Regions from separate parts of the Duganella sp. FT27W genome, predicted to be linked through region 1. Evidence: predicted binding sites of a transcription regulator. Region 1 holds the regulator's gene; each other region holds the start of a gene.
What was found. Region 1 encodes sigma-54, which starts transcription at its own class of promoters, with help from an activator protein. Its sites were predicted from a motif close to TGGCANGNAANCTGCTTT; they were not measured.
Positions count from the first base shown of each region.

Region 1 (6,816 bases):
GGGGCGTGGTCCTTGTCGATCACCAGCGCGCGGATGCCTTCGATGACCTGGCCGTTTTCCAGCGTGCGGCGCACTGCGGCGCGTTCCATGCGCAGGCAGTCGGCCATGCTCATTGCCGCCCCCTGTTGCTGCAAGGCGTGCGCCACGCACATCATCAGCGGTGAGCGCGCGGCCATGAGCGCCAGCGTCGCCCTGGCAAACTCGCTGTCGTCGTGTTGCAACGAGGCGACAATGGCCGGCACCGATCCCGCACCAAAATGACGGTCGATGGCGGCGCGGTCACGTTCAAGCGAACTTGGCCCGGCAGCGGCCCTGAACGGGGCTGCAAAGGCCGCAATCGCCGCCGGCAGGCCAGCACCGACACCCGCATTCAAAACCTCTCCCAGCGCCGTTAAATCGGCCGCCGGCACGTAATGGTCGGCCAGTCCCGCATACAGCGCATCGGCTGCGCCGATGGTGGCGCCGGTGATGCCCAGGTACAGCCCCAACCGGCCCGGCAAACGGGACAGAAAATAGCTGGCACCGACGTCCGGGAACAGGCCGATATTGGTCTCCGGCATTGCCATCTTCGTGCGATCGGTGACGATGCGTGTGCGGCTGTGCGGACCGGCCTGCGCCACGCCCATGCCGCCGCCCATCACCACGCCGTCCATCACCGCGATATACGGTTTCGGGTAATGGTGGACCAGGTGGTTGAGCGCGTATTCCTCGGTGAAGAAATCCTCGACCAGCGCGCTGCCCTGCTGCGGCGTGGCGCGGCCCAGGTCGTGGAAGAAGCGGATGTCGCCGCCGGCGCAAAACGCCTTGTCGCTGCTGCTGCGCACGACCACCGCCTGCACGGCGTCGTCGTCGCGCCAGGCCAGCAAGGTGTGCGTGATGGCGCGCACCATGTCGAGTGACAGCGAGTTGAGCGCGCGCGGACGATCGAGCGTGATGACGCCGGTGCCTTGGCTGACGGTCGTTATTACGTTTTCGCTCATGGCTGTCCTGTGGATTTGTTCGACGAAGGCAAGTGTTCTAGCGGGTTGGGCAAGGTTAAATCGCCGCCCAGGCGGGCCTGGAATTTTGCAGCGGCTGCCGGCGGGTGCCCCATGTGGCGCGCATAGATCACGGCAAACGGCATATCAGTCACTGTTTCCTGCCTGAAGCCGGTGACCTGGTTCATGGTCGACGGATTGCGCGCAGCGGCCAGCGTGTATGTCACCAGCCGGTCCAGCGTCGGCGATTGCAGGTCAAGAATCGATGCCATCATGGTCAGCGGCGCGGCAGCGAACGCGTGGTAATGCAGCGCCTTGGCGCCGCGCGCCATCTCGGCTGGCAGCGCGCCGTCCGAAGCGACCTGGGCCATCGCGTTGTCGAACACGCCGTGCCCCCATGTTAATAAACGCTGGTCGTGGGTGACGGCGCCGACGGCAGTCACGGCCAGCCCTTCCCAGTAGTAATGGTTGTTGCGCTTGCCCTTGCGGGTGTCGGCGTGGACCAGCGTGGCGTCGGCCAGCGTGGACAGCCACGCTTCGATCGCTTTCTTTTGCGCGGGCGTGGCGGCTGCCTGCACGCGCGCATAGCTGAGCGCGAGGCCACCGAGCGTCCACTTGCGCACGAAATACGCCTGCTCGCTCGACATCTTGCCCAGCATGGCCTGCTGGCCGGCCCAGCTATCCAGCCAGTTCAAGGCGCAGGCGGCGTCTTGCGGCTTGCTGTTGGCCTGGTAGCGGCTGGCGTTGCGGGCGACACCAGACAAGAATTGTTCGACCGGCTCGGTGCTGGCAATGTTTTTGGCGCGCCGCGCCGGGTCGATCACGGAATGGTTGGCGTCGTTGTAGTAGCTGTTGGCGTCGATGTCGATGACGGCGGCCGGCGCCGGCTGGCAGGTAGCGGCGACGGCGGAAGCAGCGGAGGCGGAAAGGAGAACGGTATAAACCAGATAAACAATTTTCATGTAGCTCCAGAAACAAGAAAGGGCGCTCGTTCAGCGCCCTTAGTTGGTGTGTCGCGCCGTTGTTAAAGGGCGGCGGCAGCTGGTTCGAAGTTATCCGGGAGATGCTTGATCGCATCGTGGCCGTGCTGTTGGACTTTGCCTTTGTACTTCATGACCTGGCGGTCCAGCTTGTCGATCAGGGTGTCGATCGCAGCGTACAGGTCTTGCGACAGGCTTTCCACGTAGACCGTTTTACCGGACAGGCGCAGATTGATTTCAGCCTTTTGGCGCTTGGTTTTCTCTTTAAGGTTATCTACGGTCAGAATGACAGCAATATCAATCACTTGATCAAAGTGCCGTGTCACGCGTTCGAGCTTGCTCTGCACGTATTCACGAATGGCGGCGGTCACTTCGAGATGATGTCCACTGATGGTGAGATTCATACACACTCCTAAAGATAGATGTCGCTGACGGTTAGTGCGTTGCCCATTGATGCCGGGCACGCAGGAACCAGTGCACTACAAAGACTTGCGGAGACTGACTGGAGGGATTTTGAGGGCTTCGCGATATTTGGCAACAGTGCGTCGCGCAATCACCATGCCCTGTTCTCCCAGCATGTCCGCAATCTTACTGTCGGATAAAGGATTTTTAGGGTCTTCAGCTCCTGTCAGTTGCACGATCAGTGCCCGTATCGCCGTCGAACTGGCTTCACCTCCCGCTTCGGTGGCGACGTGGCTACCAAAAAAATATTTCAGCTCAAACATGCCGTGCGGAGTCAGCATGTATTTCTGAGTTGTTACCCGAGAAATGGTGCTCTCGTGTAAACCCAGTGTATCAGCAATTTCGCGAAGCACAAGGGGGCGCATGGCAACCGCGCCGTGCGAGAAAAAGTTCTTTTGTCGTTCTACTATCGCTTGTGCCACGCGCAGGATGGTGTCGAACCGCTGGCGCATATTCTTGATCAGCCACTTCGCCTCCTGCAGCTGCGCGCCCATGGCGCCCTCACCTTTGCCCTGCTTGAGCAGGTTGGCGTACATGGCGTTCACACGCAGGCGCGGCATGACGTCGTTGTTCAGGCTGACCTGCCAACCGGTGCGCGATTTTTTCACGATCACGTCCGGCACCACGTAGTCGGAGACGTCGGAGGCGAACGCCGCACCGGGGTGCGGATTGCACTGGCGGATCACGGTCTGCGCTTCGCGCAGGTCTTCGTCGTCGCACAGCAGCGCTTTTTTCAGCTTGTTGAAATCGCGCTGGGCAAACCACGTCAGGTGCTTTTCGACGATGGCCACGGCCATCCGTCGCGTCACCATCGGGATGCCGGGCAAGCGCTTGATTTGCAGCGCCAGGCACTCGGCCGCATTGCGCGCCCCCACCCCTGCAGGGTCGAAACTTTGCAGCAGCGACAACGCCGTTTGCAGCTCGTCGAGTTCCACTTCCAGTTCCTCGGGCAGGCGCGCGTGGATCTCGTCGAGCGCTTCTTCGAGGTAGCCGTTTTCGTCGAGTGCATCGATGATCAGTTCGACCAGCGCGCGGTCGCGCAGCTCGAGCACGGTCACCCGCATCTGCTCCATCAGGTGCTCGCGCAGGGTGCAGTGGTGCGCTTCGATTTGCGGACGCGCGTCTTCGTCGTCGGGCGCCTTGCTGCGGCCGGCGTCGCTCCAGTCCATGTCCGCTTCGGCGGTGGTACTTTCGGTATCGGCGGCGGGGCCGTCGTAGGCGTCGGCCTCGCCGGCGGGCGCCGCTTCCTGCGGACCCGATTCGGACGGTGCTTCGCCGGACGGCGCCTGCTGGCTGATGGCGCCGTCGGACAACAGCCGCAGAGAATGGTCGAGCGGATCGTCGAGCCGCTCGAGCAAGGGATTGTCGGTCAGGAGTTGTTCGAGTTCCTGGTGCAGCTCCAGCGTGGAAAGCTGCAGCAAGCGGATCGATTGCTGCAGTTGGGGCGTCAGCGCGAGATGCTGCGAGGTCCGCAGTTGCAACGACTGTTTCATGGATTACATTCGGAAGTGTTCACCCAGGTAGACGCGGCGCACCGACTCGTCGGCGATGATGTCGTCCGGACGGCCCGACGCCAGCACCGAGCCCTGGTTGATGATATATGCGCGGTCGCAGATGCCCAGCGTCTCGCGCACATTGTGATCGGTAATGAGGACGCCGATTTGCCGCTCCTTGAGAAAGCGCACGATGCGCTGGATCTCGATCACGGCAATCGGGTCGACCCCGGCGAATGGTTCGTCGAGCAGCACGAAGCGCGGGTTGGTGGCCAGCGCACGGGCGATCTCCACCCGGCGGCGTTCGCCGCCGGAGAGCGAGAGCGCGGGGTTGTCGCGCAGCTTCTCGATTTGCAAATCGGCCAGCAGGGTATTGAGCCGTTCAGTAATGTCAGCCTTGGATAAAGGCTTGCCGTCCACTTTTTGAATTTCGAGGACAGCGCGAATATTTTCTTCCACCGTCAGCTTGCGGAACACCGACGCTTCCTGCGGCAGGTACGACAGGCCGAGCGAGGCGCGGCGGTGGATCGGCAGTGACGAGACGTCGACGCCGCCGATATCGATGGTGCCGGCGTCGGACGGTACCAGGCCGACGATCATGTAAAACGACGTGGTCTTGCCGGCGCCGTTGGGGCCGAGCAAACCCACCACTTCGCCGCACTCTACTTGCAGCGAGACGTCGTGCACGACCTGGCGCTTGCCATAGCTTTTCTGCAGGCCGCGAACGATCAGGGTGCTACCGCAACTTGGTTCCATGTCATTTCCCCGCAGGCTGGGTGGCAGGCACCGGCTGCGCCGGCGCGATCGGCGGGCGCTTGGACGACGGCTGGATCACCATGGTGCCGCGGCCGGCGCCCGGTTTGCTCTCGCCGCTGCTGCTGTTCTTGACCGCGAACACTTCGCGGCGGCTGTCGTACGAGATGAACTCGCCATCGACCTGGCTGGTGACCTTGCCCGACTCGAGCTGCTTGATGCGGCCCTTGGAAATCAGCTTGACCAGCTCGGTCTTGTCGTCGTATTCGATGCGGTCGGCCTGGCCTTCCACCCATTTGTCGGTGTCGCCGTCAAGCTTCTGGCGAAACGTTGCCTGCACGCCGGGCGTGCCGGTGAGCACCACGAACTGGTAGCCCTCGGGATCTTGCGTGACCACCGCCTTGGGCGAGGTCATGCGGATGGTGCCGCGCGTGAGGATGACGTTGCCGGTGAAGGTCTTGATCTGCTTGACGTCGTCGGAGTCGGCCTGGTCGAACGACACTTCGATCGGCTTGTTGGAGTCGGCTTTTTCGGCGTGCGCCGGGATGGCCAGTGCTGCCAGCAGCAGTGCCGCCGACCAGAAGGTTTGCTTGGTGATTGCTCTCATAATCTTCCTTTAGCGTGCCGCATGCGGCGGCACGGTGATCTTGCCGCGTCCACCCAGTTGGGTTTGCAGCGTTGCATTGTTGGCGGTCATGCCCACGCCCGTGGCCACCGTCTTGCCCAGGTGCAGTTCGACCGGTGCGACGGTTTCCATCCGTTGTTCGTCCGGGAACACGGTGAGCGTGGACGTGGTCAGGCTCATGGCCTGGCTCTTGCCACTGGCCGGGCGCACCACGCTGACGTTGCCGTCGAGCTTGACGCGCGAGTTGTCCTGATCGACGCGGGCGGTGTCGCCGCGCACCGTCATTGGCGGATGCTCGGCCGACAAGGTGTTGATATAGGGCTTGATGATGTCGGACGCTTCTTCGGCCGGCAGGTGGGTGAGCTTGTCGCCGGAAATGATATAAGCCGGCTTGCCGTCCTTGGTCATGCGCACCACGCTGAACCGGTCGATGATGTAATCGGGCTCGTTGCGGAACTTGTCCTGCGCCGTATCCTGGTTCGATTCGTTAATCAACTGCACCATCCAGCCGGTACCGACGGCCACAAATACGCCGATCACGACCATCCAGGTGAGCGACCAGCGGTGGGCGGTTCTTTTACGTACGTTAGGCATCAGATCACCTTGGCGCGTGTGAGGTCGTGGATGTGCAGCGCACCGACCAGCCTGCCATCGGCATCGGCCACCAGCACCTGGTTGATGCGGAACTGTTCCATGATTGCGACCGCATCGACCGCCAGCTGTTCCGGCGCGATGCTGCGCGGGTTGGCGTGCATGACGTCGCGGATCAGGACCTGGGTGAAGTCCTGCACCTTGTCGATCATGCGGCGCAGGTCGCCGTCGGTAAACACGCCGATCGGCTGGTCGTCGGCATCGACCACGGCGGTCATGCCCATGCCCTTCCTGGTCATTTCCAGCAGCGCGTCGGTGAGCTTGACGTCGGCGCGCACCTTCGGTACATCGGCGCCGCTGCGCATGACGTCGCGCACGTGCGTCAGCAGGCGCCGACCCAGCGCGCCGCCCGGGTGCGACCGGGCGAAATCTTCTTCCCTGAAACCGCGCAGATCGAGCAAGGCCACTGCCAGCGCGTCGCCCAGCGCCAGCGTGACGGTGGTGGACGTGGTGGGCGCCAGGTTCATCGGGCACGCCTCCTTGGCCACCGCAACATTGAGGTGGACATCGGCGATGCTGGCCAGGCTGGAGCCCGGCTTGCCGGTAATGGCAATGACCTTGCTGCCCATGCGCTTGACCACCGGCAGGATGGTCATCAGCTCGGTACTTTCACCCGAGTACGAAATGGCAATGAAAGCGTCGTCAGCGGTGACCATGCCGAGGTCGCCGTGCGCAGCCTCGGCCGGGTGCACGAACATGGCGGGGGTGCCAGTGGAGGCGAACGTGGCCGCCATCTTGCGGGCGATGTGACCGGACTTGCCGATACCGGACACCACCACCCTACCCTTGCAATTAAACAACAGTTCAATCGCTTTGACGACGGTATCGTCGTCACCCAGGCGCAGCTCCAGCGCAGTAATGGCGGCGGCCTCGTT
Region 1 is NZ_WHIV01000004.1:263,106-269,921, forward strand. It holds gene F8197_RS18315 (enoyl-CoA hydratase/isomerase family protein) at 1-980, opposite strand, end outside; gene F8197_RS18320 (alginate lyase family protein) at 977-1,939, opposite strand; gene hpf (ribosome hibernation-promoting factor, HPF/YfiA family) at 2,002-2,361, opposite strand; gene F8197_RS18330 (RNA polymerase factor sigma-54) at 2,437-3,912, opposite strand; gene lptB (LPS export ABC transporter ATP-binding protein) at 3,916-4,668, opposite strand; gene lptA (lipopolysaccharide transport periplasmic protein LptA) at 4,670-5,272, opposite strand; gene lptC (LPS export ABC transporter periplasmic protein LptC) at 5,282-5,884, opposite strand; gene F8197_RS18350 (SIS domain-containing protein) at 5,884-6,816, opposite strand, start outside.

Region 2 (6,816 bases), on a different contig from region 1:
GTCGATGACGTCGATCGAGGCCGGCATGTCGAACACGGTGTGGCCCACGCGGGTGGCGCTCACCACGACGACATCGGCAATCGGCAGCGGCGCCGGTTCTTCCGCAGTGGTTGCGGCGGCGGCGAAAGTGGTGGCGCCGCCCAGCGCGATCAGCGCGGCGATGACGTTCCAACGAACAGGGTACTGCTGCATATGCGCTCCAGGATGGCTAGTGTTGCGGATGTTGTTGGTGCTCGGTGTCGACACTGGTGTTGAGGCGCGGCGCCGCCAGCGGGCGGGTTTCGATAAAGCTGCGCACGGCCCAGATTTCCTGCGTCGTCAGCACGTCGCGCCACGGTGGCATGTAGATGATGCCGGCGCGAACCTTGCCCGAATTTACCGCCATCATAAAGTAGCCATCCACATCCTGCAGGCAACGGGCCTGCAGTGCGGTGGACTTGAGTTGTTGGCAAAAGCTGTTCAGGCGGCGCAGGTCCGGCGCCTCGGCCGACGGTTGCGAGGCTTGCTCGCCGTGACAGCGTGCGCAGTTGGCCTGGTAGACCTGGCCGCCCAGTGCGATGGCGCTGGCATCGCCGCGCGACGGGTTGCCGTCTGCGTGCGCGGACAGCGCCGCCAGCAGCAGCGGAAGTATCAATAAACGGTGCATGGCGGGCTCCGGTGTTACCAGTCGGTGGGGCAGCCTTTGCAGCCCTCCAGGTTGGCGTCGGGGAAAATGGTGAAGCGCAGGATGGCGCGCTCCAGGTTGGCATTTTTGAGGTTGCTGCCCCAGAACTTGGCTTCCTGCAGGTCGGCATCGACCAGCACTGCGCCGTCGAGATTGGCCAGGTTCAGGCGCGCCGCCTCCAGGCTGGCGCCGCGCAAGTCGGCGCCTTCCATGTCGGCGCGCATCAACCGGCTGGTTTCGAGGTTGATGCCGGCCAGCACCGCCTGGCGGAACGACGCGCCCGGGGCATTGAGCGAGTATGCCATGGCACCGGTGAGGTCGGCGCCATCGAGCAGGGCACCGGCCAGGTTGGCGCTGCGCAGGTTGGCGCGCATCAGGCGGGCGCCGCGCAAGTCGGCGCCGTGCAAATCCTTGCCCACCAGGTTGGCGCCGCGCAGGTCGGCATTTGCACACTGTGCATACGGCCACAGGTGACAACCGTTGATGACGACAACCTCGGGCGCCGCTTCGCCGTTGACGACCTGCGCTGCGGCCGGCAACGCCAGGCACAGCGTAGCCAGCATGGTCGTCCATAGCGCCGCCGTCAGGCGCGGGCCCATGCCCGCACCTACGCTTATGCCCTTGGCATGGCCATGGGTGGCATTCGGCGCGCCTGCCACCCGGTGCGGCAGCGTCGTCATTACTTGCTCGCCACTTTGGCCGACGGCGCTTTCGGCAGCTTGAACACCCAGTAGCTGCCGCCTTGCGTGACCTGCTTGGTCAGCTCCGCCATGTCGCCGCCCCACAGCGGCACCGCGCCGCCGTAGCCGCTGGACAGGCCGATGTATTGCTCGCCATCGATTTCCCAGGTGATCGGCACCGACACCACGCCGGAACCGGTCTGGTATTTCCACAGTTCCTTGCCGGTCTTGGCGTCGAACGCTTTGACGTAGCCGTCCGAGGTGCCGGTGATCAGCAAGCCGCCAGCCGTGGTGAGCGTGCCGCCCCACAGCGGGAATTTTTCCTTGTTTTCCCAGACGATCTTGCCGGTCTTCGGATCGATCGCGCGCAGGGTGCCGATGTGGTCGTCATACAGGCGCTTGATACGGAAGCCCTGGCCCAGATAAGCGGAGCCGGCCTTGTAGTGGATTTGCTCGGTCCAGTAATCCATGCCCCAGTGGTTGGCGGGGATGTAGAACAGGCCGGTATCGGGCGAGTACGACATCGGCATCCAGTTGGTGCCGCCCAGGAATGGCGGTGACACGAACACGGCCTTTCCCTTGTCGGCGCCTTTTTCCGGCAATGGCGGGCGCTTGCCGTTTTCCACCGGCCGCCCGGTTTTCAGGTCGATGCTTTTGGCCCAGTTGATGCCGTCCACGAACGGCCACGCGTTGATCAGCGACGTCGGCTTGTTCGGATAGCCGGCGCCGGTGGCCAGCTTGGTCCGGTCGGTTACGTAGAAGAAGCCGTTGCGGTCGGCGTGCGCGCTGGCCTTGATCAACTTGCCGGTTTTGGCGTCCTTGTAGTCGAACAGCACCACCGAGTTATTGCCCGAGAAGTCCCAGGCATCGTTCGGCGTATGCTGGTAAAAGCCTTTCAGCTCGCCTGTGCTGGCATCGACATACGCCTGGCCGGACGTAAACAGGCTGTCCCAGTTGCGCGGGTCGTCGCCCTCCTTGGTGCGCTCCCAGGTGTTCCATGGCGCCGGGTTGCCGGCGCCGATGATGATGGTGTTGGTTTCGGGATCGAACGACGCCGTTTGCCATGGTGCGCCGCCGCCGTGTTCCCAGGCGTCGCGCAGCTTGCCGTCCTTGTCGCGCGGCCAGCTTGGGGCGTTGGCGTCGCCGGTGGGCGTGCCGGGTTTGCCGTCGGCGCGGCCCACGTGGCCTTCCACCAGCGGACGGGCCCATACCTCGGCGCCGGTGTCCGGGTCGCGTGCGAACAACCAGCCCTGGGCGCCGAATTCATCGCCCGAGTTGCCGTGGATGAGCAGTACGCGGCCGCCTTTTTCGCGGATGATGAATGGCGCACCGGTCATCGTGTAGCCGAGTTTCTGGTCGCCGAATTTTTCGTTCCACACCACCTTGCCGGTGTTCTTGTTGAGCGCGACGATGCGCGCATCGAGCGTGCCGAAGTACACCTTGTCGCCGTAGATCGCCGGGCCGCGATTGACCACGTCGCAGCATGGGCGGATATCGTCGGGCAGCCGGTGTTCGTAGGCCCACAGCTGGTGGCCGGTCTTGGCGTCGAGCGCATAGATGCGCGAGTACGACGCCGTCACGTAGATGATGCCGTCGTGTACCAGTGCCTGCGCTTCCTGGCCGCGCTGCTTTTCACCACCGAACGAGAAGGTCCAGGCCGGCACGATCTGGTCGACGTTCTTCGTATTGATGCGCTTGGCCAGGCTGTGGCGCTGCGCTTTCAGGCCCAGGCCGTAGCTGAGCACTTGCTTGGTGCCCTGGTCGGCATTGGCAATATCGTCCCAGGTCACCTTGGTGTCGGCGGCGTTGGCCGTATGGGCACCTGCGGCGATCAGGACAAGGATGGCGACGGCGACTGGACGTGGAAATACTGGCTGCATGCTGGTCTCCCTTATAGATTTTGTGGTGAGGTGGCGCGACGGATCGCTACGGTCAATTCAGCAACATGCGTGCCAGCGTGATGAGCGGGGCGCTGCTGCCGTTACATCGGGCGGTGCTGCGCTGTCCTGCCACAGCCGCTGCGCGTGGCTGTGACATTTTTGAACAACGGGCATCGGTGGCACCGGGAATTGCCGCTGGCACAGCGGTTGCTGAATAGCACGCAGAAGGCCGCCATGTGCCTTCGCCCCCCCAACCACAAGGAGACCACCATGCAATCATCACCACGCCGCCATTTCATTTGCCAATTGCTTGCCGTCGGCGGCATGGGCGCCACCGCGCTGGCCGGCGCACAAACCTCGGCGTCGAAGGTGGACGAGGACAGCGACCAGGCCAAGGCGCTCGGCTACCGCCACGACACGACCAAGGTCGATGGCAAAAAATATCCGCAACACGTGCCGGCCCAGCGCTGCGACAACTGTTCCTTCTTCCAGGGCAAGAAGGGCGACCCGTGGGCCGGCTGCGCGATGTTCGGCCGCAAGCAGATCGCGGCGCCCGGCTGGTGCGTGGCGTGGGCCAAGGCGCCTGGGTAACCCTTCAATAAAAAAGGCGCTGCCGCGGCAGCGCCCTTGCTTCTGTAATCACTGCAATTACAGCTTTTGTTCGCGCTGCGATTCCAGGTAAGCCTTCACCGCCCAGATTGCCTCTTGCGTGAAAACGCCCTCGAACGGCGGCATGTAGACGGCGCCATTGCGCGAGCGACCGTGGCGCACCGTCTCCAGCACGTACTGGTCGATCTCCTGCGCGCAAGCATCCTTTTTCTTGGCATCGGCCAGCACCGCGCAGTCGTTGTCGAGCTTGCGCAAGTCCGGCGCCATGCCGCCCGACACCGCCTCCAGCCCGTGGCAGCGCGCGCAGTTTTGCGTGTACGCGGCGCTGCCGATGCGGATCGCTTCGGTGTTGTTCCGATACGGGTTTTCCGTGCGCCACTCGGCGCCCAGTTGTGGCAGGGTGGATGTATCGACTGCTTGCGGCGTCATATTGCCGTGGGCATACACGGCAGCAGCCAGCATGCAAGTTGCCATGCCGCCCAGGCCACCGAGGATGCGCCAGATATGGGTGCGGGTAGTTGTCATCGTAGTCTCCATGTTGTTGATCGATTCGGTTGATCGCATAGTGCGTGGCAGACAGCGATAGCAATCGGTATGCCATCGACGGCTGACCACTGCATTCACACTGCAGTGTTCAGGAATGGAACAGTTGTGCCGCACCGCCAACCCGGGGCTGATCCCATTTGACGCAGCGGCGGCCCGGGCGCTGCGCTGGCAGCGGCTTTAGCGGCTGGCACGGCATTTGCGAAATGAAGGCAGGGCGGTAGATTCCGCATTTATAGATGTAATCCAACGAGAAAGAGGACGACATGAATCTGGCAGACATCAGCAAACTGGGCGTAGCCAATCCTTTCAAACAACGCTACGATAACTACATCGGCGGCAAGTTCGTGGCGCCGGTCAAGGGTGAGTACTTCGGCAACATCACGCCCATCACCGGCCAAGTATTTTGCGAAGTGGCGCGCTCCACCGCCGAGGACGTGGAGCTGGCGCTGGACGCCGCCCATGCCGCCAAGGTTGCCTGGGGCAAAACCTCGCAAACCGAGCGCGCCAATATCCTCAATAAAATCGCCGACCGCATGGAAGCGAATCTGGCGCTGATCGCCACCGCCGAAACCATCGACAACGGCAAGCCGATCCGCGAAACCACGGCGGCCGACATCCCGCTGGCCATCGACCACTTCCGCTACTTCGCCGGTTGCATCCGTGCCCAGGAAGGCTCGGTTGCGCAAATCGACTCGGACACCTACGCTTACCACTTCCACGAACCGCTGGGCGTGGTCGGCCAGATCATTCCGTGGAATTTCCCGATCCTGATGGCGGTGTGGAAGCTGGCGCCGGCACTGGCCGCCGGCAATTGCGTGGTACTGAAACCGGCCGAACAAACCCCGGCGTCGATCATGGTGCTGATCGAACTGATCGGCGACCTGCTGCCACCCGGCGTGCTGAACATCGTCAACGGCTTCGGCCTGGAAGCGGGCAAGCCGCTGGCATCGAATAAACGCATCGCCAAGATCGCGTTCACCGGCGAAACCGGCACCGGCCGCCTGATCATGCAATACGCGGCGCAAAACCTGATTCCCGTCACGCTGGAACTGGGCGGCAAATCGCCCAACATCTTTTTTGCCGACGTGATGGATGCCGACGACGCATTCTTCGACAAGTGCCTGGAAGGCTTTGCCATGTTCGCGCTGAACCAGGGCGAAGTGTGCACATGCCCGTCGCGCGTGCTGATCCAGGAATCGATTTACGAAAAATTCATCGAGCGTGCACTGGCCCGCGTGGCCGCCATCAAGCAGGGCAACCCGCTCGACGCCGGCACCATGCTCGGCGCCCAGGCATCGCAGGAGCAGCTGGAAAAAATCCTGTCGTACATCGACATCGGCAAGCAGGACGGCGCGCAAATCCTGGCCGGCGGCGAGCGCAATGTACAGGGCGGCGACCTGGAAAGCGGCTATTACGTGCTGCCCACCGTGTTCAAGGGCGACAACAGCATGCGCATCTTCCAGGAAGAGATTTTCGGACCGGTGGTGTCGGTCACCACGTTCAAGGACGAGGAAGACGCACTGCGCATCGCCAACGATACCTTGTACGGTCTTGGCGCCGGCCTTTGGACCCGCGACGGTTCGCGCGCATTCCGCGTGGGCCGCGCCATCCAGGCCGGCCGGGTGTGGACCAATTGCTACCACCTGTATCCGGCCCACGCCGCGTTCGGCGGCTACAAGCAGTCGGGCATCGGCCGCGAAAACCACAAGATGATGCTCGATCACTACCAGCAGACCAAGAACCTGCTGGTGTCCTACAGCCCGAACGCACTCGGCTTCTTCTAAGGATCTGCGATGAGCCACGCCATCGAACGGGTAACGGCCACCCCGGCCGCCATCGACATGCTGGCCACGCTGCGTGCACGGCATGGCCCGCTGATGTTCTTCCAGTCGGGCGGGTGCTGCGACGGCAGCGCGCCGATGTGCTACGCGGCCGGCGAGTTCTCGGTGTCCGACAGCGACGTCTACCTCGGCAACCTCGATGGCACGCCGTTCTACATGGGAATCGAGCAGTTCGCGTACTGGGAGCATACGCAGTTGATCATCGACGTCGTCGATGGCAATGGCGGCATGTTCTCGCTCGATAACGGCACCGGGCGCCGCTTCCTCACCAGGTCGCGCCTGTTCACCGACGACGAGCTGGCGCAGTTGCAGCATCCATCTGCGCCGGTGCGGTAGTGGAGTAGTCAGTTTTTTTAGCGTCTCCTGGTTCCGATCACGCTGGCCACGTCTCCGCGTCAGCCCGGACAGGACTTTGAGCTGACGGCTGTTGCCGTCGGCTTTTTTTTTGTGCGTTCGCTTTGTCGCGCGGCGATCCAATTCTGAACAGCCGGCGCAGCGGCGCTGATCCGATACGGCGCACCGCTCACACCTCCTTCCTCTGACATGAGCCGGGCATGCAAATTGCCATGATCGGATGGACATCACGCGCGATGTTC
Region 2 is NZ_WHIV01000009.1:4,998-11,813, forward strand. It holds gene F8197_RS27990 (TonB-dependent receptor) at 1-192, opposite strand, end outside; gene F8197_RS27995 (c-type cytochrome) at 209-646, opposite strand; gene F8197_RS28000 (pentapeptide repeat-containing protein) at 661-1,344, opposite strand; gene F8197_RS28005 (methanol/ethanol family PQQ-dependent dehydrogenase) at 1,344-3,224, opposite strand; gene F8197_RS28010 (high-potential iron-sulfur protein) at 3,495-3,815, shown strand; gene pedF (cytochrome c-550 PedF) at 3,873-4,358, opposite strand; gene adh (aldehyde dehydrogenase) at 4,643-6,163, shown strand; gene F8197_RS28025 (DUF779 domain-containing protein) at 6,173-6,556, shown strand.
Region 2: the regulator sigma-54 is predicted to act here: its motif matches at 4,565-4,582, upstream of adh (aldehyde dehydrogenase).

Region 3 (6,816 bases), on a different contig from region 1:
GCCCTACTGTGACTTCGGCCACGCCACCGGCGCCGCTGGTGAGCCGTTTGCGCGACCACGCCTGGTTGCGCAAGGCGCTCATCCTCGCCGCACTGGCCGTGCTGTGGGAATCCATCGCGCGCTGGCAGCACAACGACCTGCTGCTGCCGAGTTTCCTGCAAACGGCCAGCGCCTTTTTTGACGGCATCGCCAGCGGCGAACTGCTCGACCGTATCCGCACCTCGCTGGCCGTGCTGATCCAGGGTTACGCCGCCGGCGTGCTGGCAGCTTTTGTATTGACAGCGCTGGCCGCGTCCACCCGCGTGGGCCGCGACCTGCTCGAAACGCTGACGTCGATGTTCAATCCGCTGCCGGCGATTGCCCTGCTGCCGCTGGCGCTGCTGTGGTTTGGCCTCGGCAAGGGCAGCCTGATCTTCGTCATCGTACACGCGGTACTGTGGCCGCTGGCGCTGGGCGCCTATGCCGGCTTCCAGAGTGTGCCGGAAACCTTGCGCATGGCCGGCCGCAATTACGGCTTGAGCGGGCTGCGCCTGGTGCTGTACATCCTGGTGCCGGCAGCGCTGCCATCGATACTGTCGGGCCTGAAGATCGGCTGGGCGTTTGCCTGGCGCACCCTGATCGCAGCCGAACTGGTCTTCGGCACCACGTCGGGGCAGGGCGGCCTGGGCTGGTACATCTTCCAGAACCGCAACGAGCTCTACACTGAAAAGGTATTTGCCGGCCTGGCTGCCGTGATCCTGATCGGGCTGCTGATCGAAAACGCCGTGTTCCGGCCGCTCGAACGCATCACGGTGCGGCGGTGGGGGATGCAGCGCTAGGGTTGCGGATGAGGTGCGCGGTGGCATTAAATCGACAGAAACCCCGATAAACTGGCAAAAATTTGGTGTTGTGCCTTAGAATCTGCGCATGCACATCAAAACGACTGGTTTGGTTCTTGCTTGCTTTACAGCCCAGGACCAACCCGCTGCCACCTCCCATGACCACGCGTAACCTGCGCATTGTTGTCGTCAACGCCATCATCCATGCAGGCAACGAGGATGACGAGGCTATGCACGCCCAGGTCGAGCGGGCGCGGATATTGCGCATTGGGCTGCTCGAGGCTGGCTACGATATCGTTGCTTCGCTGCCGCCGGACATGTATTTGCCCGACCGCATAGCTCAGTTGCAGCCCGATATGATCATCGTCGATGCAGAATCGGACGCGCGCGACGTGCTCGAGCACATCGTCATTGCCACCCGCGACGAGCGCCGGCCCATCGTGATGTTTACCGAAAGCGAAGACACCGCCAGCATGGAGGCGGCCGTGGCTGCCGGCGTGTCGGCATACATCGTGGCCGGACTGCAGAGCGACCGCATCAAGCCGGTGCTCAACGTGGCGCTGGCGCGGTTCAAGCGCGAGCAGAAACTGCTCGACGAACTGTCCGACACCAAGAGCAAGCTGGCCGAGCGCAAGATCATCGAACGCGCCAAGGGGCTCTTGATGGAGCGCCAACATTTCAGCGAAGAGCAGGCGTACCAGAAGCTGCGCAGCATGGCCATGAGCAAGAACCTCAAGCTCTCGGAAGTCGCGCAGCGTATTCTGGATGTCGAAGACTTGCTCGGATAATCTTTATTTTGTTTTTCGCGTCCAAAATGAGGCGCGTGCTCACCAACGGTGCGCGGGTGCGGTGCGTTGCCGTCAATTCCTTTACCTTCCCCTCTGACAGCCCGCTGGCACAGACATTGCATAGTCTTAAACCAAGCGCAACGCTGCGCTGCTGAACCTCGCCAACGGCGGTGAGGGTCACAAGACAACGACGTCTACCATCACGCGAATGCGTTCGCGGGGGTAGGCGTTTTTTTTGGTCCAACGGTTTTGCTGACTACTAAGGGAACGCCATGAAAGAAACACCAAATATCGCCGACAACGCCTTGCCACCGACCCCGGCCGACGTTAATGTCACGCGCAGGAAAATCATTCATGGCGCAAGTCTGGTCGCAGGAGGAAGCATGTTGGGTTTGGCAACAGGTGGTGTGTGGGCGGCAGGTTCCGATAAACCGGAGAAGGAAGAAGTCAAGATCGGCTTCATTCCACTGACCGACTGCGCGTCGGTGGTGATGGCGTCGGTGCTGGGCTTCGACAAGAAATACGGCGTCAAGTTCGTGCTGAGCAAGGAGGCCTCGTGGGCCGGCGTGCGCGACAAGCTGTCCAATGGCGACCTCGACGCTGCACACGTGCTGTACGGCCTGCTGTACGGCGTGCAGATGGGCATTGGTGGACAAAAGAAGGACATGGCGGTGCTGATGGGCCTGAACAACAACGGCCAGGCCATCACGCTGTCGAAAAAGCTGGCCGACAAGGGCGCCGTCGATGGCGCCAGCCTGGCCAAGCTGATGCGTACCGACCGGCGCGAATACACGTTCGCCCAGACCTTCCCGACCGGCACCCACGCCATGTGGCTGTACTACTGGATGGCGGCCAACGGCATCAACCCGATGAAGGACGCGAAAGTGATCACGGTGCCGCCGCCGCAGATGGTGGCCAATATGCGCGTTGGTAATATGGACGGCTTCTGCGTTGGCGAACCGTGGAACCACCGCGCCATCATGGACGGCATCGGCATCACCGCGACGACCACCCAGGACATCTGGAAGGACCACCCGGAAAAAGTGCTGGGCTCCACCCTGGAATTTGCCAAAAAATATCCGAACACCTGCCGCGCGATGATGGCCGCCATTCTGGATGCCGGCAAATGGATCGACGCCTCGCTGGCCAACAAGAACAAGATGGCCGAAGTGATCGCCGACAAGTCGTACGTCAACACCAGCAAGGACGCGATCGACCAGCGCATCATGGGCCGTTACCAGAATGGCCTGGGCAAGACCTGGGACGACGCCAATCACATGAAGTTCTACAACGACGGCCTGGTGAACTTCCCCTACCTGTCGGACGGCATGTGGTTCATGACCCAGCACCGCCGCTGGGGCCTGCTCAAGGACGACCCGGACTACCTGGCCGTGGCCAAGTCGGTCAACCAGATCGACCTGTACAAGGATGCGGCGGCAATGACCAAGACACCGGTGCCGAAAAGCCCGCTGCGCACGTCCAAGCTGGTGGACGGCGCAGTGTGGGATGGCTCGAACCCGAAAGCGTTTGCTGCCTCGTTCAAGATCCGCGCTTAAGTTGCAGTAGTCCGATTCATCGTCCTTTGAAGGAAAGCCATGAACGCCATGCTCCAACCCGACAGCGCCAAGCCGCTCAATACCGAAGTCCTCGAAGCTGAAAAGCCGGCGCGCCGCCCGCGCCGCGCGCTGGCCGCCAATTCCAGCGCGCGCGTGCGCCAGCAGCTTTCGGCCACCGCCATGAAAATCGTCGCGCCGTTGGTGGGCGCCGCCTTGCTGGTGCTGATCTGGCAGCTGATCACCATCAAGAACGCCACCTTCCCGACACCGCTGGTGACGTTTCACGAAGCGGTGAAAATGTTCTCCGATCCGTTTTACCGCAACAGCCCGAATGACCAGGGCATCGGCTGGAACCTGCTGGCCTCGTTGCAGCGGGTGGCGGTGGGCTTCGGTCTGGCCGCGCTGGTCGGCATCCCGCTCGGCTTCGTGATCGGTCGCGTGAAGTTTGTCAGTGCCATGTTCAGCCCCATTATCAGCTTGCTGAAACCGGTGTCGCCGCTGGCCTGGCTGCCGATTGGTTTGCTGGTGTTCCAGTCGGCCAACCCCGCCGCGATCTGGTCGATCTTCATCTGCTCGATCTGGCCGATGATCATCAACACCGCCGTGGGCGTGCAGCGCGTGCCGCAGGATTATATGAACGTGGCGCGCGTACTGAACCTGTCGGAGTGGAAGATCCTGACCAAGATCCTGCTGCCATCGGCCTTGCCGTATGTGCTGACCGGCGTGCGCCTGTCGATCGGCACTGCGTGGCTGGTGATCGTCGCGGCCGAAATGCTGACCGGCGGCGTGGGCATCGGCTTCTGGGTGTGGGACGAGTGGAACAATTTGAATGTCCCGCACATCATCATCGCCATCGTGGCCATCGGCTTTGTGGGCCTGCTGCTGGAACAAGCCCTGATGGCGCTGGCCCGTGCCTTCACCTACGAACAAGTGTCGAACTAAGGAGCATGGCCATGGACGAATCGAAATTCATCGACATCGAGAGCGTGGAGATGGTCTTCCACACCAGGAAGGGTGTATTCCACGCGCTGCGCGAGATCGACCTCACCGTCGCCAAGGGCGAGTTCATCACCCTGATCGGCCACTCGGGGTGCGGCAAATCGACCCTGCTCAACCTGATCGCCGGCTTGACCAAGCCCACCGACGGCGTGCTGCTGTGCGCCAACCGCGAGATCGCCGGGCCGTCGCCCGAGCGCTCGGTGGTGTTCCAGAACCACTCGCTGCTGCCGTGGCTCACCTGTTACGAGAACATCTACCTGGGCGTGGAACGCGTGTTCGGCAAGACAGAATCGAAAGCGCAGCTGCGCGAGCGCACCATGGCGGCGCTCGCGCTGGTCGGTTTGACGGCTGCCGAAACCAAGCGTCCCAACGAAATTTCGGGCGGCATGAAGCAGCGCGTGGGCATCGCCCGGGCGCTGGCGATGGAACCGAAAGTGCTGCTGATGGACGAACCGTTCGGCGCGCTCGACGCGCTGACCCGCGCCCACCTGCAGGACGAGCTGCTCAAGATCGTCGCCGCCACCAAGTCCACCGTGGTGATGGTGACCCACGACGTCGATGAGGCGGTGCTGCTGTCGGACCGCATCGTCATGCTGACCAACGGCCCGGCCGCCACCATCGGCGAAATCGTCGCGGTGCAGCTGGACCGTCCGCGCGACCGCGTGGCGCTGGCGCAGGATGCGCGCTACATGGAATACCGCACGGCCGTGCTGGAGTTCCTGTACCGCAAACAGGCGCATCCGGCCAAGGATGCGGCTTGATGGACATGAACACACGTCACCTGGAAAGCGAGGCCAAGGCGCTGTCGGGCGAAGTGTTCGGCGCCATGATCAATCTGTCGGGCCGGCGCCGCTTCACGTCGCAGCGCATCGTGCTGTACGCGGTGCTGGCGTCGCAGGGGCAGGACGGGGCCGAGGCCATCGCCCGCGAGGCGCTGGCACTGTTCCGGGGCGCCCACAAGGCGCTGCTGGCGGACGCCGACGGCTTGCCCGGCGTGTTCTGCGCCGAACTGCGCGAGGCCTATTTCGGCAAGCTGGCCGGCGACCGCGAGATCGTCGCCTTTGCCGAGCAGGCCGACCGCACGCTGGCGGCCATCGCCAGCCCGCACGGCAAGGGCGCGGCCGTCGGCCTGCTGGCCGAACTGGTGCGCCTGACCACGCCCACGCTGGCGATCCTCAACCAGATCACCAGCGTGTACGAGGAACAGGCGAAATTGCACGCGCGGCTGATGAAAAAGCAGCTGCGCGGCGTGATCACCGATATCGAGAAGATCAACAAGCAGGCGCGCATGGTGGCTTTCAATGCGCGCGTGGTGGCAGCGCGCGCCGGCCAGGCCGGGCGCGAATTTGCGGTGGTGGCGGGCGTGCTGTCCGGGATCACCGATGAAATCGACCAGATGGTCAATACCGCGCTGGCCGCGGCAGCTTGAAGGAATAAAGATGACTACCCAAGGCAGTGTCACCCTGGTGGGCGCCGGACCCGGCGACCCGGAACTGTTGACCATCAAGGCCGTGCGCGCCATCGAGCGCGCCGACGTGCTGCTGATCGACGACCTGGTCAACCCGCAGGTGCTGGACTACGCACCGGCGAGTGCCCGGGTGGTCCAGGTAGGGAAACGCGGCGGCTGCGCATCGACGCCGCAGGAATTCATCGAGCGGCTGATGGTGGCCGAAGCGCGCGCCGGCCACCACGTGGTGCGCCTGAAGGGCGGCGACCCGTACATGTTCGGGCGCGGCGGCGAGGAACGCGCCACGCTGCGCGCGCAGGGCATCGCGGTGGACGTCATCCCCGGCATCAGCAGCGGCCTGGCCGCGCCGACCAGCATCGGCGTGCCGGTCACGCACCGGTCGTGGAGCCAGGGCGCCACGTTCGTCACGGGCCACGGCAAGGATGCGGCATCGGAGCCGAACTGGCAGGCCCTGGCGCAAAGCCGGCTGACGCTGGTGATCTACATGGGCGTGGCGCGCGTCGAGTCCATCGTGGCCGGCCTGCTGGCCGGTGGCGCAGCGCGGGACACGCCGGTGGCGGTGGTGCAGGCGGCCACGCGCGACAACCAGCGCAAGCTGCTCACCACCCTGGGCGAGCTGCCCGTCGCGCTGCGCGAGAGCGGCCTCGGTAGCCCGAGCATCATCGTGGTGGGCGACGTGGTGCGCTGCGCCGACGACTGGCAGGACCTGGCGGCCGCCGCACCGCTGCAGGCCAGCGCCTGACGGCTGGCTGCACCGCCATGGCGCACTGATACCGTGCGCCATGCACCGCCAGCTTGCACTAGCTGGTATTGTCATCTGCGCACCAATTCCCCGCAAAGCCGCATTCTCCCTCTGTAGCGCCCTTAAAACCCCATCTGGCACGCCTCTTGCAATACCCAAGGCAAGAGGTCAACGGCGATCTCCCTGCAGCACACGAATACATAGCCGGTCCAAAGACGGACTGGCAGGACAACGGCGTCCGCCCAACCCGGTTTTTATGGCCCGGTTGCGCGGGCGCCTTTTTGTTTTCTGAACGGGATAAAAAATGGCCAGCAAAGCTAACAGCATCAAGCTCCTCTCGATTTCAACGCCGCAGATGCGGGCGTTCCACCTAACCTGGATGGCGTTCTTCGTCTGCTTCTTCGCGTGGTTCGCCTGCGCGCCGCTGATGCCCGTCATCAAAGGA
Region 3 is NZ_WHIV01000006.1:159,849-166,664, reverse strand. It holds gene F8197_RS26355 (ABC transporter permease) at 1-818, shown strand, start outside; gene F8197_RS26350 (ANTAR domain-containing response regulator) at 977-1,606, shown strand; gene F8197_RS26345 (CmpA/NrtA family ABC transporter substrate-binding protein) at 1,879-3,162, shown strand; gene ntrB (nitrate ABC transporter permease) at 3,202-4,104, shown strand; gene F8197_RS26335 (ABC transporter ATP-binding protein) at 4,116-4,922, shown strand; gene F8197_RS26330 (methyl-accepting chemotaxis protein) at 4,922-5,590, shown strand; gene cobA (uroporphyrinogen-III C-methyltransferase) at 5,601-6,371, shown strand; gene F8197_RS26320 (MFS transporter) at 6,676-6,816, shown strand, end outside.
Region 3: the regulator sigma-54 is predicted to act here: its motif matches at 1,712-1,729, upstream of F8197_RS26345 (CmpA/NrtA family ABC transporter substrate-binding protein).